3 regions of the Mesorhizobium sp. 2RAF21 genome follow, and region 3 is predicted to be linked to each of the others. Evidence: predicted binding sites of a transcription regulator. Region 3 holds the regulator's gene; each other region holds the start of a gene.

Region 1 (5,266 bases), on a different contig from region 3:
ACTGAGCAACATAGATACGAGGAGCGCCAAGGCAGCGGCGCTCCTTGACCTTTCGCCGGCCTCTTCAGGCGCCGGCAAAAAGCGATTTGGGAATTCGGTTTCCGGACGTCATGACCAGAATCGCCTTCGTCGTGCCGACGGGCGGAACGCCTTTGTCCGGTGCGCATTATGGCATCGCCAATTCGCGCCTCCGAAGGGTTGACGGATTGATATGGAAAGGACTGGCCATGGCGATCACACGGGAAGAGATCGTGTCGGTTCTCGGGCCGACGGACGAAACGCTGATCGCCGAACTCATGGCGACCGGCGCCTCCTTCGAGGAACTGCGCGAAGCCTGGGCGTGGCTCAACGGCGACGAGGCGCTGATGGGTGAAGGACGACCGCTGCCGGGAACGCGCGTCGCGGAACTGATCGATCTTCTGGATGTCGATGAAGAAGATTGATGTTTTTCAGCCTGATGATCGGATAGCCACTCCGCATGGATCCGGATGCGCGCCGACTTGACGCCGGTCGGATCGCCAGCCATCTCGATGATCGGCGTGAGGATAATGCCCGCGATTGCTTGCTCGCAAAAGACGTTAAAGAATGGAGGAAGTGATGAACGACGTTCGGTTTCCCGGTCCTGTTACGCTCGAGTTTTCCACCGGGTCGCGCAATGTCACCAGCAGTTTTGAGGCGCTGGAATGCCTGGACCAACAATGGCCCGACTGGGCGCGCGGACGGAGTTGGCGTGCTGCTCTGCGCGCCTGCCGCGACGCGCTGGACGGATGGCGCAGCGCGCGCGACGCGCGCAAGGCGTTCCTCAAGGCGGCCAAGCGCGCCGGATTGGTGCCGTCGGGTCGGCAGCCCGCTCACGCCAAGGCATCGGTGATCAATGTCCTGCGGCCCGAGACGAGTTTCAGTGGATGGCAATAATGCCGTCGACGGCGCGCCATTCGGAAGGTTCGATAAGGCGGTGGTGGGCGACGCGCACCGAGTGCAGCGCGCCCTCCAGTTCGCGCTCCCAGTATCCAAGAAAGCCCTTCAGTTCCGGAAACTCCGGCGCAAGGTCATAGTCCTGCCAGACATAGAGCTGGAGCAGGCTGGGATGGTCGGGCAGATGATAGTGGATTTCGGCCGTGGTCAGGCCGTACCCTTCCATCTGCAGGCGAAATTCCCTGCTTACCGTCTTCATGGGTCTCCTTTCCCCGCGGCTTCAGGCATCGAGCCTATCGAAATCACGACGCAATTCGCCGGACGTCATCGTGCGCGCTGACACGTCGTGGTCGAGCTTGCACAAGGCGTCCATGATCTGGTCGAAGGAGATCGGCCGCTCCGCTCCCGGCGGCTGGCGCAGCGCCGGCATGGAGTCTATGGCGCACGCGTCCGACGCCCAGGAGGAGAGGATCGCACGCTTTTCCTTCAGGTCGAGCGTCTTGTCTGTCAGCACCTCGTCGGGGTGCTTGAAATGCCTGGCTGGCGCAAGCAGACGGTCGAGCGCAAGATCTGATGTTTCGGGTACAAGAGAAGGGATGATCGGCGTGGGGTTCTGGCGGTTCATCTCGGTCCTCCGTCTTTCCAAAAAGCTCCTTTGTCAGGTTCCGGTTTCACAGCCTCGCCAATGGCGAAGGCTCGAATAATTTTGTTCGATCGTTCGGAAAGTTCAAGCGGGAAAATTCCTCTGCGAGGCGGAATAACGACGCGATAACAGCCCGTTGGCACTCTCATAGGGTGAGTGCTAAGATTTTTGCATTTCCCTCTTGAAACCGGGAAATGCCCAAACCAGATCGTATGCGCGCGCGATACCTGACGAAAGGATCGCCGCGCCTCGCATCGGTCCGATATTGCCGGTTCGGTGTGGAGGAACCTCAAAATCTGTTTGTCCAGAAGGAGAACGACATGACGTTCCGTCCATTGCATGACCGTATCCTGGTTCGCCGCATCGAGGCCGACGAAAAGACGGCCGGCGGCATCATCATCCCCGACACCGCGAAGGAAAAGCCGCAGGAAGGCGAGGTCATTGCCGTCGGTCCCGGTGCGCGCGACGAGGCGGGCAAGCTCGTCGAACTCGACGTCAAGGCCGGCGACCGCATCCTGTTCGGCAAATGGTCCGGCACCGAGATCAAGCTGGACGGCGAGGATCTGCTCATCATGAAGGAAAGCGACGTGATGGGCGTGATCGAGAACACGGCCACGTTGAAGAAGGCCGCCTGACGGCTCTTCGAACAATTAACCAGTCAATGAAGCTGCCTGGAATGAAAGGAGTGATCCAATGGCTGCGAAAGAGGTAAAGTTCCACGCAGAAGCCCGTGAGAAGATGCTGCGTGGTGTCGACATTCTTGCCAATGCGGTGAAGGTGACGCTTGGCCCGAAAGGCCGCAACGTTGTCATCGACAAGTCGTTCGGCGCACCGCGCATCACCAAGGACGGCGTAAGCGTCGCCAAGGAGATCGAACTCGAGGACAAGTTCGAGAACATGGGTGCCCAGATGGTCCGCGAAGTCGCGTCCAAGGCCAGCGATAATGCTGGCGACGGCACGACGACTGCGACCGTTCTCGCTCAGGCGATCGTCAGGGAAGGGGCCAAGGCCGTGGCGTCGGGCATGAACCCGATGGACCTGAAGCGCGGCATCGACAAGGCGGTGGACGCCGTCGTTGCCGAGCTGAAGGCCAATGCCCGGAAGGTCACCAGGAACGACGAGATCGCCCAGGTCGGCACCATCTCGGCCAATGGCGACGCGGAGATCGGCCGCTTCCTCGCCGAGGCGATGCAGAAGGTCGGCAACGAGGGTGTCATCACCGTCGAGGAAGCCAAGACGGCCGAGACCGAGCTGGAAGTTGTCGAAGGCATGCAGTTCGACCGCGGCTATCTCTCCCCCTACTTCATCACCAACCAGGACAAGATGCGCGTCGAGCTCGAAGAGCCCTATGTGCTCATCCACGAGAAGAAGCTCTCCAACCTGCAGGCCATGCTGCCGGTGCTGGAAGCGGTCGTGCAGTCGTCCAAGCCGCTCCTCATCATCGCCGAGGACGTCGAAGGCGAGGCTCTGGCCACGCTCGTCGTCAACAAGCTGCGCGGTGGCCTCAAGGTCGCGGCCGTCAAGGCTCCGGGCTTCGGCGACCGCCGCAAGGCCATGCTCGAGGATATCGCTATCCTCACCGGCGGCACAGCCATAAGTGAGGATCTCGGCATCAAGCTGGAGAACGTGACCTTGCAGATGCTCGGCCGCGCCAAGAAGGTGGTGATCGAGAAGGAGAACACCACCATCGTCGACGGCGCCGGACGCAAGGAAGAAATCCAGGGCCGTGTCACGCAGATCAAGGCCCAGATCGAGGAAACCACCTCCGATTATGACCGCGAGAAGTTGCAGGAGCGGCTGGCGAAGCTCGCCGGCGGCGTCGCGGTGATCCGCGTCGGCGGCTCGACCGAGGTCGAGGTGAAGGAGCGTAAGGACCGCGTCGACGACGCGCTGCATGCGACCCGCGCCGCTGTCGAGGAAGGCGTTCTGCCGGGCGGGGGTGTCGCTCTGCTGAGGGCCGCCAAAGCGCTCGACAACATCGCCGTCGACAATGCCGATCAGAAGACGGGCGTCGAGATCGTCCGCCGCGCCATCGAGGCGCCGGTGCGGCAGATCGCCGAGAACGCCGGCGCGGAAGGCTCGATCATCGTCGGCAAGCTGCGCGAGAAGGGTGAGTTCGGCTGGGGCTGGAACGCCCAGACCAACGAGTTCGGCGATCTCTACAAGCAGGGTGTCATCGATCCGGCGAAGGTCGTGCGCACGGCCGTCCAGGGTGCTGCCTCGGTCGCCGGCCTGCTGGTGACCACGGAGGCGATGGTGGCCGAGAAACCGAAGAAGGAAGCGCCTGTCCCGGCCATGCCGGGCGGCGGCGGAATGGACTTCTGACGAAACGAGCATGGTCGTGCCCGCCTCGCGGGCGGGCGCGGCCTCATCCATTTTCAACCGCCAACAGGGTTTTGCCATGAATATGATGAGCAGCGTCGCCCGGATCGCGCCGCCGACGCATTCCAAAACCGAGTTTGCCTACGAGACCGAGTGCAAGGAGGTGCTTGCGCCGCAGCTCGCAGCACTTCTCCAAGAGGCTGAAGCCGCCGGCTGGGATCGTCGCAAGGCCGCCTACACAATCATGTTCCTGGCGGCTCGGCAGCTGTCAGACAAGAAGGAGGAACTGTCGTGATCGGGTCGCGCCTGCGCGAATGTCTGAAGGTCCTGAGATGGGACGAGTCGGATCTTGCCGACCAGCTCGGCTACACGGAGAACGAAATCGCGTCCTGGCTTGACGGCAGGGCGGCGGTGCCTCTTGTCGTCGGCGCCTGGCTGGAGGCGCTGGTGAAGGCGTACAGGGCGCTGCCATTGCCGCGCCAGGAACAGTCCGCATCCACGTCAGACGCACCCATCAAGCTGCCGTCGAATGTCGAGAGCGTCATGCGGGCAAACAGACATCCGCTGAACGGAACAACCGCGCAATTGCCGTATTCGCACCGAGCTGCGGCCGGTTCCGTTGGGGGCCGGAGCGGCGCGGTCGTCGCTCTATCAAGGGGAGGTCTGAACCATGCGTCACGGTCGCTTTGACGACCCTGTCACTATCCTCGTCGGCATGGGTTTCCCGGTGACGATCGAGACTGTGATGGAGGCATATGCCCTACTTCAGGACTGGCCCGCACCGCACCGCGGCGGCGCCCATATCGCCGCGCTCAATGCTTGTAAGGCTGGTATCGTCGGCGAGGTCGACCCGGAAACAGTGCGCGCAACCCTCGTTGCCTTCGCTCGCCGCAACGACATTCTTGTTGAGACTACCAGCCCATGTTCAAACGAGGCTGGTGCAGAGCTCACCCAGATCTCGGTGATGAGCCATTGAAGGGTACCGGCTCGAAAGCTCGATCGACGGAGATTGTACCGAACCTGAACCACGAGAGTCAGACACCGCTATTCTGCGTGGGTGCGAAGCGCACCGAAATTCTTGTTCCGGTCTGCGCCGCCTGCGATTTGAGGGTTCCGTTGATCTGCCTGATCAGGCTTGCGATGACACGCAGCCCGAAACTCTTGCGCGGTGCATGGATATCGAAATCCGCAGGCAACCCCTTGCCGAAATCGGTGACACTGAGCGCGATCTCGCTATCGCCGCGCTTTAGCGCGACCTCGATGATCCCATCCTGCTCCGGCTCGTAGGCGTATTTCAGCGCGTTGGTGACAAGCTCGTTGACGATCAGCCCGACGGGAATGGCGTAGTCGGTGTTCACCTGCGCCGTGTCGGCGTCGCACCGGATT
Region 2 (5,266 bases), on a different contig from region 3:
GCCGGTGGCATCGGCGCGGTGCAGAGCGCCGAGGAAACCGGCCAGGTCGACCGCGAATTCGGCGGGATCGCCGATGCGCCCGTCCGTCGCGGTCTCGCCCTCCAACCAGCCATAGATGGACCAGTGCCAGGGATAACCTTCGCCAGGCCTGCCTTCGGCCAACGGCACCGGGATCGGCAGGGGCAGTTGCGGCGCTAGTCTCGGCAGCCAGTGCTGTTCGTTGGTGACCTGCGCGGCATAACCCGCCGCACTCGGCAGCCTGGCGCTCATCGCCTCTCCGAGCAGGAAGGTGCGGTTGTCCCAGCCACCGGGTTCGACCTTGCGGATCGGCAGATGCGCCCACTGCGGAAACTGCGTGTCGATCAGCCGCCGCACCAGCGCCGTGTCGATCTCGACCGTGATTTCAGCTTTGTTCGACATGCATTTTCCCGGGCGCCTGCCGCGCTTTGGAAATGAAGAAAGGGCGGCATTTCTGCCGCCCTTTCCCATACGTTGCCTGAGATGTGAAGCCGTAGAGGGATTTCGTTAAAAATCTATCCAACGGCAGGCCTCACCGCCGCGCCAGAGTCAATTTTTTCAACCTGGCCCGTTCGCCAAGGCATCCTAAGCCTCTCAGCCGCAGAATACGAAAAAAGGGCGGCATCGCTGCCGCCCTTTTCCCAAACAGTTCAGCCGGTTGGCCGGACTTCTTAGAAGTCCATGCCGCCACTCAAGCCCGCTTGCGGGCTTGAGCATCATAAGCTCATGGGCGAGCTTTATGGACTTCTTAGAAGTCCATGCCGCCCATGCCGCCCATGCCGCCGCCAGGCATACCGCCCGGCATGCCGCCGGCGGTGTCCTTCTTCGGGGCTTCGGCGATCATGGCCTCGGTGGTGACCAGCAGGCCGGCAACCGAAGCAGCGTCCTGGAGAGCCGTGCGCACGACCTTGACCGGGTCGACGATACCCATGGCGATCATGTCGCCATATTCGCCGGTCTGGGCGTTGTAGCCGTAGGTCGCGCCCTTGTTGTCGAGGATCTTGCCCGCGACGATCGAGGCTTCAGCACCTGCGTTCGAGGCGATCTGGCGGGCCGGAGCCTGCAGAGCGCGACGGACGATGGCGATGCCGGCGGCCTGGTCGGCGTTGACGCCGGCAGCCTTGATCGCCTGGGTGGCGCGCAGCAGGGCAACGCCGCCGCCAGCCACGATGCCTTCTTCGACGGCAGCGCGGGTTGCGTTCAGCGCGTCGTCAACGCGGTCCTTCTTTTCCTTGACTTCGATCTCGGTCGCACCGCCGACGCGGATGACGGCAACGCCGCCAGCCAGCTTCGCCAGACGCTCCTGGAGCTTCTCGCGGTCGTAGTCCGAAGTGGTCTCTTCGATCTGCTGCTTGATCTGGGCAACGCGGCCCTGGATCTCGGCCTTCTTGCCGGCGCCGTCGACGATGGTGGTGTTTTCCTTCTCGATGCGGACCTTCTTGGCCCGGCCGAGCATGGCCAGCGTCACGCTTTCTAGCTTGATGCCGAGGTCTTCCGAGATGACCTGGCCACCGGTGAGGATGGCGATGTCTTCCAGCATGGCCTTGCGGCGGTCGCCGAAGCCCGGAGCCTTGACGGCGGCGATCTTCAGGCCACCACGCAGCTTGTTGACGACCAGCGTGGCCAGAGCCTCGCCTTCGACGTCTTCCGAGATGATGAGGAGCGGCTTGGAGGTCTGCACGACGGCCTCGAGGACCGGCAGCATCGCCTGCAGGTTGGACAGCTTCTTCTCGTGCAGGAGGATGTAGGCATCCTCGAGCTCGGCGATCATCTTGTCCGGGTTGGTGATGAAGTAGGGCGACAGGTAGCCGCGGTCGAACTGCATGCCTTCGACGACTTCCAGCTCGGTCTCGGCGGTCTTGGCTTCTTCAACCGTGATGACGCCTTCGTTGCCGACCTTCTGCATCGCTTCCGCGATCATCTTGCCGACCGACTCGTCGCCATTGGCCGAGATGGTGCCAACCTGGGCGACTTCGTCCGACGACTTGATCTTCTTGGCGGCCTTGCCGAGATGAGCGACGACTTCAGCAACGGCCAGATCGATGCCGCGCTTCAGATCCATCGGGTTCATGCCGGCGGCAACCGACTTGTGGCCTTCCTGGACGATCGCCTGGGCGAGAACCGTCGCGGTCGTGGTGCCGTCGCCGGCGATGTCGTTGGTCTTCGAAGCAACTTCGCGGACCAGCTGCGCGCCCATGTTCTCGAACTTGTCTTCCAGTTCGATTTCCTTGGCGACGGTGACGCCGTCCTTGGTGATGCGCGGGGCGCCGAACGACTTGTCGATGACGACGTTACGGCCCTTCGGGCCCAGCGTCACCTTCACCGCGTCGGCGAGGATGTTGACGCCGCGCAGCATGCGCTCGCGGGCATCACGGGAGAATTTTACGTCTTTAGCAGCCATTTTTTACTCCTGGGCGTTGCGCCCGAAATCAAGATTGGATGGTGCGGATGAGCCGGCCGATCAGCCGATGATGCCCATGATGTCGGATTCCTTCATGATCAGAAGGTCTTCGCCATTGAGCTTCACTTCGGTGCCCGACCACTTACCGAACAGGACGCGGTCGCCAGACTTGACATCCAGCGGGACCAGCTTGCCAGCCTCGTCGCGGGCGCCGGAGCCGACGGCGATGACTTCGCCTTCCTGCGGCTTTTCCTTGGCGGTGTCGGGGATGATGATCCCGCCAGCCGTCTTTTCTTCGGATTCAACCCGGCGAACGACCACGCGGTCATGAAGCGGGCGGAACTTCGACTTTGCCATTTGATTTCCTCGGTGCGAAAGGTGAGAAAGAATTTCCTCCGTCCGGTCTAGCCGGACCTTCGGTTAGCACTCGCCTTGAGTGAGTGCTAACGTGGCGCTGAAATAATCCTGCCCCAGGGGAGAGTCAAGAAGCGGCGCGGCATCTGGCCGCACGAAATCCGCGTTTCGCTGCCGAGGCCGGCGTTGGATCGATAATCTCCTGCATCCGGCCGCCGCCGCGAATGATTGCTCAGGCGTAGGGCGTGCCGGCCATCGCCGCCTTCAGGCCGGCGGCTCCCTTGTCGACAACGGTGAGGAAGGCGGCTTTCGCTTCCTCCGTGTCTTGCCTTAGTCGAAAGGTGCGGTGGGCTTCGAGGAAAGCCACGGTCCACGTCGCCAGGAGCAGGGCGGCTGCCAGGCGGGCACCGGCATCGGTCGCCTCCTGTCCGGTACATTCGGACAGCGCCGCCGCCACGACATGTTCGAGCTCGTCGCGGATCGCCCTGGCCCGCGCCTTGAGGGTTTCGCTGCCTTCGACCGTCTCTATGAAGCGCTGGCTCCTGGCGGAAAACTCCACATATGGAGCCCCGTCGGCGATCAGCTGGTGCGCGAGCCGGCGCAGCGTCTCGATCGGCGAAACACCCGGATCGCGCTGTCGCAAGGCTTCGCGGACGGTCTCGCGGCCCTCTTCGTCGCGATCGAAGAACATGTCTTCCTTGCGCGGGAAGTGGTTGAACACAGTCATCCGCCCGACATCGGCCGCCGCCGCGATCTCGTCCACTGTCACATTGTCAAAGCCCCGTTCCCAAAAGAGACGGTCGGCAACGAGCGAGATGGCGCGTCGCGTGGCGAGGCGCTTGCGGGATCGAAGGTCGGTTGGGGTTGACATGAAACTCCAGTCGGCATAATTGAAAGTATACTGAGTACATATTTATATCCAGTATATGAAACGCCGACTTGGCTGGCAAGTCGCTATTGCGGCGGTTGGCCCGCCGGACCCGTGGCCGTCATCCCAAACCCTCACAGCCTCCAGCACGCGGGACCCGTCGGTCCGCTCCCCTGAGACCAGTCATGAACAGATCCCTTACCGTTATCTTTGCCGCGATCGTCCTCGACGCCATCGGCATAGGCCTCATCTTCCCCATTCTACCGCGCCTTCTCGAGGAGGTGACGCACAGCCAGGACATCGCACCCTATATCGGCATCATGACCGCGCTCTATGCGCTCATGCAGTTCATCTTCGCGCCGGTGCTCGGCGCTCTGAGCGACACGCTGGGCCGGCGCCCCGTGCTGCTCATGTCGCTCGGCGGTGCGGCAATAGACTATCTCATCATGGCCTTCGCGCCGCATCTCTGGATGTTGCTTTTGGGCCGCGCCATCGCCGGCCTGACCAGCGCCAATGTCTCCGTGGCCATGGCCTACATCACCGATATTTCGCCGGAGGACGAGCGAGCCCGCCGCTTCGGCCTGTTCAACGCCATGTTCGGCATCGGCTTCATCGTCGGGCCGGTTCTCGGCGGTTTGCTTGGCGACCATTGGCTGCGACTGCCGTTCATCGCCGCCGCCGTGCTGAACGCCTGCAATCTTCTGCTGGCACTGTTCGTTCTGCCGGAGTCGCGCACGCCGACCCGTGCCAGGATCGATCTCGCCGCGCTCAACCCGCTCAAGCCGCTACGCGGCGTCTTCGCGATGACCGGGCTTGCGCCCATCGTCGCGGTGTTTTTCATCCTGAGCGCGACGGGAGAAGCCTACGGCACCTGCTGGGCGCTGTGGGGGAGCGATACGTTCGGCTGGAACGGCCTCTGGATCGGCCTGTCGCTGGGCGCATTCGGTATCTGCCAGACGTTGGCGCAGGCATTCTTGCCCGGCCCGGCAACCAGACTGCTCGGCGAGCGCTGGGCCGTCGTCGTCGGCATCGCCTGCACGTGCATCGCCCTTGTTGCCATGGCCTTCGCGGGACAGGGCTGGATCGTGTTCGCCATCATGCCGGTCTTCGCCCTCGGCGGCATCGGCGCGCCGGCGTTTCAGGCACTGGCCACCCGGCAGGTCGACCCGGCGAGCCAGGGCCAATTGCAAGGCGTGCTGGCCTCGGCCGTCAGCCTGGGCTCCGTCATCAGCCCGCTGGCATTCTCCACGCTCTATTTCGCGGTCCAGAAGACCTGGCCCGGGGCCATCTGGCTGTCGGCGGTCGTCATCTATGCAATCGCGGTCCCGCTGGTTTTTCTTGGCACCCGTTCAGCTTGTCCGGTGCAGCCCGCGCACGCATAGCTTTCGGAGGAAGACGCAAACCGGTGGCCGGTCGCGCGGAGGCAACTGTGTTTCGCCAGCCGAACCTAGTCGAAAAACCCGCGCAACTGGCAGTGGATGATCGATTTGTAGTCGTCGAGCATGCGTTGTCCCTCGGCCTTGTCCTGCGTCAGCGCCAGCCGCACCACACCGCCGGCGAGTTGGAAGAACAGGAACACCATGCGCCGGAACTCGTCCTGCCGTTCGGGTTTCAACAGCCGGATG
Region 3 (5,266 bases):
TCCTTCAACACCTTGTCCAGCTTCACCATCTGCCGCGCTTCCATCCAGCGCAGGCAGTCATACAGCGCTACCCAACCGCCGGTGATCGAAGCGGTGCGGGTGCCGCCGTCGGCCTGGATGACGTCGCAATCGACGGTGATCTGTACTTCGCCGAGCGCCTGTAAATCGACCACGGCGCGCAGCGAGCGGCCGATCAGGCGCTGGATTTCCAGCGTACGGCCGCCTTGCTTGCCGGCCGAGGCTTCGCGGCGCATGCGTTCGCCCGTCGAGCGCGGCAGCATGCCGTATTCCGCCGTCACCCAGCCCTTGCCGGAATTGCGCATCCAGCCCGGCACCTTCTCTTCCAGGCTCGCCGTGCACAGCACATGTGTGTCGCCGAACTTCACCAGGCAGGAGCCTTCGGCGTGTTTGGAAACGCCGCGCTCGAAGGAGATGGCGCGCATTTCGTCTGGCTGGCGTTTGGAGGGGCGCATGGAACGTCTTTCTTCTTGTTTCTTGTGGTTTGGGGACTCGTGGCCGGCTTGTAACTGCAATAGGGGGCGAGGCGCAAAGGAAAACGGGTTGCTTGCGCGGCCCCGGCTCCGATCTATATCGTAAGTCCCGGAGGTCCTATTGCCGATGACCAAGCCGATCGTCGACCCGACATTGCAATCGCCTGCGTTCCAGTCGCTCGACATCCGTTCGCGCGACATATTTCGCCGTATCGTCGATTCCTACCTGAGGGACGGCGAGCCGGTCGGCTCGCGCTCGCTGTCGCGCATCCTGCCGTCGTCGCTGTCGCCGGCCACCATCCGCAACGTGATGAGCGATCTCGAGCATCTCGGCCTCATCTATGCGCCGCATGTCTCGGCCGGGCGTCTGCCGACGCAGGCCGGCCTGCGCTTCTTCGTCGACGCTCTCCTGGAGTTTGGCGATCTGACCGACGAGGAACGTCGCAGCATCGAGACGCAGGTGAAGGCTGGCGGCAACGGCATGTCGCTCGAACACATGCTGACCGAGGCGAGCCAGATGCTGTCGGGTGTTTCGCGTGGCGCCGGGCTGGTGCTCACCGCGAAGAACGAGGCGGCGCTCAAGCACATCGAGTTCATCCAACTGGAGCCGGGCCGGGCGCTGGCGGTGCTGGTCTCGCAAGGCGGCGATGTCGAGAACCGTGTCATCGACCTGCCGGCCGGCACGACGCTGTCGCAATTGCACGAGGCGTCCAACTTCCTCAACGCGCATATCCGCGGCCGGACACTCGCCGAGGCGCGCGGCGAGATCGCGCGCCTGAAGGAGGAAACCCGCGCCGCCCTCGACACGCTGTCGCAGGATCTGGTCGAAAAAGGGCTCGCCGTCTGGGCCGGCACCGAAAGCGGCCTGCCGGCGCGCCTGATCGTGCGCGGCCGCGCCAATCTGCTCGAAAACGTCACCGCCCAGGCCGACATCGAGCTTCTGAAACATTTGTTCGAAGACCTCGAAACCAAGGACGGGCTGATCCAGCTGCTTGATCTGGCGGAAGAGGGCTCCGGGGTCCGCATATTCATCGGTTCCGAGAACAAGCTGTTCTCGCTGTCGGGCTCGTCGCTGGTCGTGGCGCCCTATCGCGACAAGGATGCCCGCATCGTCGGCGCACTGGGCGTCATCGGCCCCACACGGCTGAACTATGCGCGCATCGTTCCGATGGTCGACTATACGGCGCAGCTGATTTCGCGCATGCTGCGCTGAGACAGTCGCCGCCAGCCAAGGAGGGAACGCCATGGCGTTGGAAGAAATCCAGGCTCGCATCAGCCTGCTTCTGCAGGAAATGGTCAACCAGCCGGAAGACGAGCACGAAGTGCAGGAACAGCTGCGCGAAAAGCTGTCGGAACTGCGCGCGCTTGGCCTGCCGCTGCCGGACGATCTCGTCGAGCTGGAAAAACAGCTCGATGCCGGCTTCGTGATGAAGACCTGACCCACAAGCCCATTCCTGGTGTGGTGGCTGGCCGGTCGCCTCCCTATGTTCGTGCCCAAGACGCAATGGGTGACGCGAAAAGGGGGATGGCGTGAACCGTATCGCGAATGCGCTCGCTCTGTTGCTGGCCTTGCCGGCCTGTTCCGCCTTCGCCCAAGAAACCGGCGTTCTCAAGGGCGAGGCTGCCTTTGGCGGCTGGCGCGACGACCGGCCGGGCGTGCGCCGCCTGTTTGCGCCACAGGATTTGCCGAAGCCATTCGCGACCGAATCCGCCGGCAATGGCGCGGAGGAGGTGGAACGACCTGAAAATGCCAAGCCGACCCTGCCGCCGGGTTTTTCCGCCGAACTGGTCGCGTCCGGCCTGCGCAATCCGCGCGTGGTGCGCGTCGCTCCCAATGGCGACATTTTCGTCGCCGACAGCAGCACCAACCAGATCCGCACTTACCGCCTCGCGGCGACGGCAGGTCAGCCGGCACAATCGGAAATCTTCGCCAAGGGCCTGCGGGCGCCCTATGGCATCGCTTTCTACCCACCCGAAAAACCCGAATGGGTTTATGTCGCCAACACCGGTTCGGTCGTGCGCTTTCCCTACAAGCCGGGCGATCTTGAAGCCTCCGGGCCGCCGCAGGCCGTGATCAAGGACATCCCGACCGGCGGCCACTGGACCCGCGACATCGCCTTCTCGCCGGACGGCAAGGTGCTTTATCTCTCCGTCGGCTCCGCCTCCAATGTCGCCGAGGGCGACGCCAAGGCGCCGAAGGGCGGGCTGGAAGGCTGGACACGAACCCAGGTCTTGGGTGCCCCCTGGGGCGACGAGCAAGGCCGCGCCGCGGTCTTCGCCTTCGATGCCGACGGCAAGAACCGCCGCACAGTAGCCACCGGCCTGCGCAACTGTTCGGGGCTTGCTGTGCAACCGGCCACCGGCGAACCTTGGTGTGTCGTCAACGAACGCGACGCGCTGGGCGACAACCTGCCCTTCGAATATGCGACGTCGGTGAAGGAAGGCGCCTTCTATGGCTGGCCCTGGTATTACATCGGCGATCATCAGGATCCGCGCCATGCCGGCGCGCGGCCCGACCTTGCCGGCAAGGTGACTGTGCCGGACGTGCTCATCCAGCCGCATTCGGCGCCGCTCGGCATCGCCTTCTACGAAGGCGATCAGTTTCCGGCGGCATACAAGGGAGATGCCTTCGTCGCCCTGCACGGGTCATGGAACCGTGCCCTGCGCACCGGCTACAAGGTGGTGCGGCTCCTCTTCAAGGATGGCAAGCCGACCGGCGAGTACGAAGACTTCATGACCGGCTTCGTCATCTCCGACGACGCCGTCTGGGGCAGGCCCGTCGGCGTGGCCGTCGCGGGCGACGGCTCGCTGATCGTCACCGAGGATGCCAGCGGCACCATCTGGCGCGTCACCTATAACGGCCAGAAGTAAGCGCCTCGGGAAGGACGTCTACCGGGTATCAGCCGAATTTGCGCTGCGCGTCGAGCGCCAGGCCCAAGCCCACCGAGCCGAAGGCATCGCCCTGCACGACCTTGGCCTGCGGCACCAGCGCCAGGATGCTGCGCCGCGCCAGCGGGATGGCAGTCGAGCCGCCGGTTAGGAACACGGCGGTGATGTCTTCTGGGCGTATGCCGGCCTGCCTCAGTGTCTCGGCGACGGTGTCCGTCACCCGGCCTATCTCGGTGCGGATCGTCTGTTCCAGCCCTTGTTTTGTCAGGCTGGCGGTAAATGTCGCGCCGGGCAGGTCCACGTCGATGTTGGCCTGTTCGGCGTCGGTCAGCTCGATCTTGGCCTTTTCAACGCGGCCGGCGAGCGCATGGCCGAAACGATGCTCGACCACTTCGATCAGCCGGTCGACAAGGTCGGGCTGGGCTGCCTCGTAGCGGATCTGGCGCAGATCAAGCATCGCCTTCGGCGTATAGAGCAGGTTGATGCGCTGCCAGGTGGCGAGGTCGATGAAATAGCCGGCGGGCAGGTTGCGCTTGCCGTCCTTGGTCTGGGTCAAATAGCCGAGCTGCGGCATCACATGGGCGATGCTGAGCAGCCGGTCGAAATCCGTGCCGCCGATGTGAATGCCGCGATTGGCGAGGATGTCGTCCTTGCGGTCGTTGGCGGTGGCGCGCTCTGGTGACACGCGCACGATGGAAAAGTCCGAGGTGCCGCCGCCCATGTCGACGATCAGCGCCAGTTCTTCGCGGCTGACCGTATGTTCATAGTCAAGTGCTGCCGCAATCGGCTCGAACTGGAAGTCGATATGCTTGAAGCCCTGCTTGCGCGCCGCCTTTTCCAACTCGCTTTGCGCGGCCGCGTCGGCGGTATCGTCCTCGTCGACGAAGCGCACTGGCCGCCCCAGCACCACGTTTTCCACGGCCTGGTCGTTGTGGTTGTCCAACTGCGTTTTCAGATGGGCAATGAACATGCCGATGATGTCGGTGAAGGCGATGGAGCGCGCCTTGATGCGCGTCTTCTCATGCACCAGCGAGGATCCCAGCACGCTTTTCAGCGCCCGCATCAGCCGTCCCTCGACGCCGTCGGTATAGTTGCCGATGGCATTGCGGCCGAACAGCGCACCGCCATCCTCGAAATTGAAGAAGATCGCCGACGGCAGCGTCGCGCTGCCGCTTTCGAGCGCCACCAGCCGCGGGCGGCCGTTCTCGATCACGCCGACGGTGGAATTGGAAGTGCCGAAGTCTATGCCGCCGAAAGCCGGTCGCATCGTCTCGTCCTGAATGTTGAGCGTGAAAGGGCGCGGTCCTGTCGGGCAGGGTCGCGGCGGGACCGTGCGCCTACAGGACCGGGCGGCGAATGTCGATGGCTTTCCTGCCATCTTCCCTGAAAATTGACCGGCTGGACCAGCATCCGCGCATTTTCAGCAGCGGCCGGTTCGTGCGATAGAAGCGGTCGCCAATCGCTGCCGAGGCTCGACCATGACCCTTGCCGGATTTCTTGCCTATTCCGCCGCGCTCGCCGTGGCCGCCGCCATTCCCGGCCCAGGCGTAACCGCCTTGGTGGCGCGGGCGCTGGGCTCCGGCTTTCGTTCGTCGCTGGCCATGTCGCTTGGTCTCGTGCTCGGCGATCTCACCTATCTGACCGCCGTGGTGCTGGGCCTGGCACTGGTGGCGCAGAGCTTCGGCATGGTGTTCCTGGTCATCAAATGGCTCGGCGTGCTCTATCTCGCCTATCTCGGCTGGTGTTTCTGGACCGCTGGCATCACCCCGGAGACCATTGAAGCCAGGCGTGGCCGGGACGGGTTCCTGCCCTCCGTGCTGGCCGGTCTCACCGTCACGCTGGGCAATCCGAAGACGATGATCTTCTACCTCGCCATCACGCCGACC

Evidence for each region. The regulator HrcA, encoded in region 3, represses chaperone genes, less so after heat shock. The targets are predictions, from matches to a motif close to GTTAGCACTCNCNNNNNGNGAGTGCTAAC.
Region 1: the regulator HrcA is predicted to act here: its motif matches at 1,694-1,722, upstream of groES (co-chaperone GroES).
Region 2: the regulator HrcA is predicted to act here: its motif matches at 2,839-2,867, upstream of groES (co-chaperone GroES).

What each region holds. Positions count from the first base shown of each region.
Region 1 covers NZ_JBFRGM010000026.1:52,538-57,803, reverse strand. The annotation lists gene AB4136_RS29390 (hypothetical protein) at 228-443, shown strand; gene AB4136_RS29385 (DUF982 domain-containing protein) at 586-915, shown strand; gene AB4136_RS29380 (usg protein) at 899-1,174, opposite strand; gene AB4136_RS29375 (hypothetical protein) at 1,196-1,540, opposite strand; gene groES (co-chaperone GroES) at 1,879-2,193, shown strand; gene groL (chaperonin GroEL) at 2,252-3,883, shown strand; gene AB4136_RS29360 (hypothetical protein) at 3,894-4,175, shown strand; gene AB4136_RS29355 (helix-turn-helix domain-containing protein) at 4,172-4,570, shown strand; gene AB4136_RS29350 (DUF982 domain-containing protein) at 4,551-4,856, shown strand; gene AB4136_RS29345 (sensor histidine kinase) at 4,915-5,266, opposite strand, start outside.
Region 2 covers NZ_JBFRGM010000010.1:108,802-114,067, forward strand. The annotation lists gene AB4136_RS17710 (aminoglycoside phosphotransferase family protein) at 1-420, opposite strand, end outside; gene groL (chaperonin GroEL) at 767-2,419, opposite strand; gene groES (co-chaperone GroES) at 2,480-2,776, opposite strand; gene AB4136_RS17725 (TetR/AcrR family transcriptional regulator) at 3,006-3,644, opposite strand; gene AB4136_RS17730 (TCR/Tet family MFS transporter) at 3,827-5,023, shown strand; gene AB4136_RS17735 (TetR/AcrR family transcriptional regulator) at 5,089-5,266, opposite strand, start outside.
Region 3 covers NZ_JBFRGM010000007.1:244,738-250,003, reverse strand. The annotation lists gene rph (ribonuclease PH) at 1-473, opposite strand, end outside; gene hrcA (heat-inducible transcriptional repressor HrcA) at 619-1,704, shown strand; gene AB4136_RS13805 (hypothetical protein) at 1,736-1,930, shown strand; gene AB4136_RS13800 (PQQ-dependent sugar dehydrogenase) at 2,022-3,362, shown strand; gene AB4136_RS13795 (Hsp70 family protein) at 3,391-4,647, opposite strand; gene AB4136_RS13790 (LysE family translocator) at 4,859-5,266, shown strand, end outside.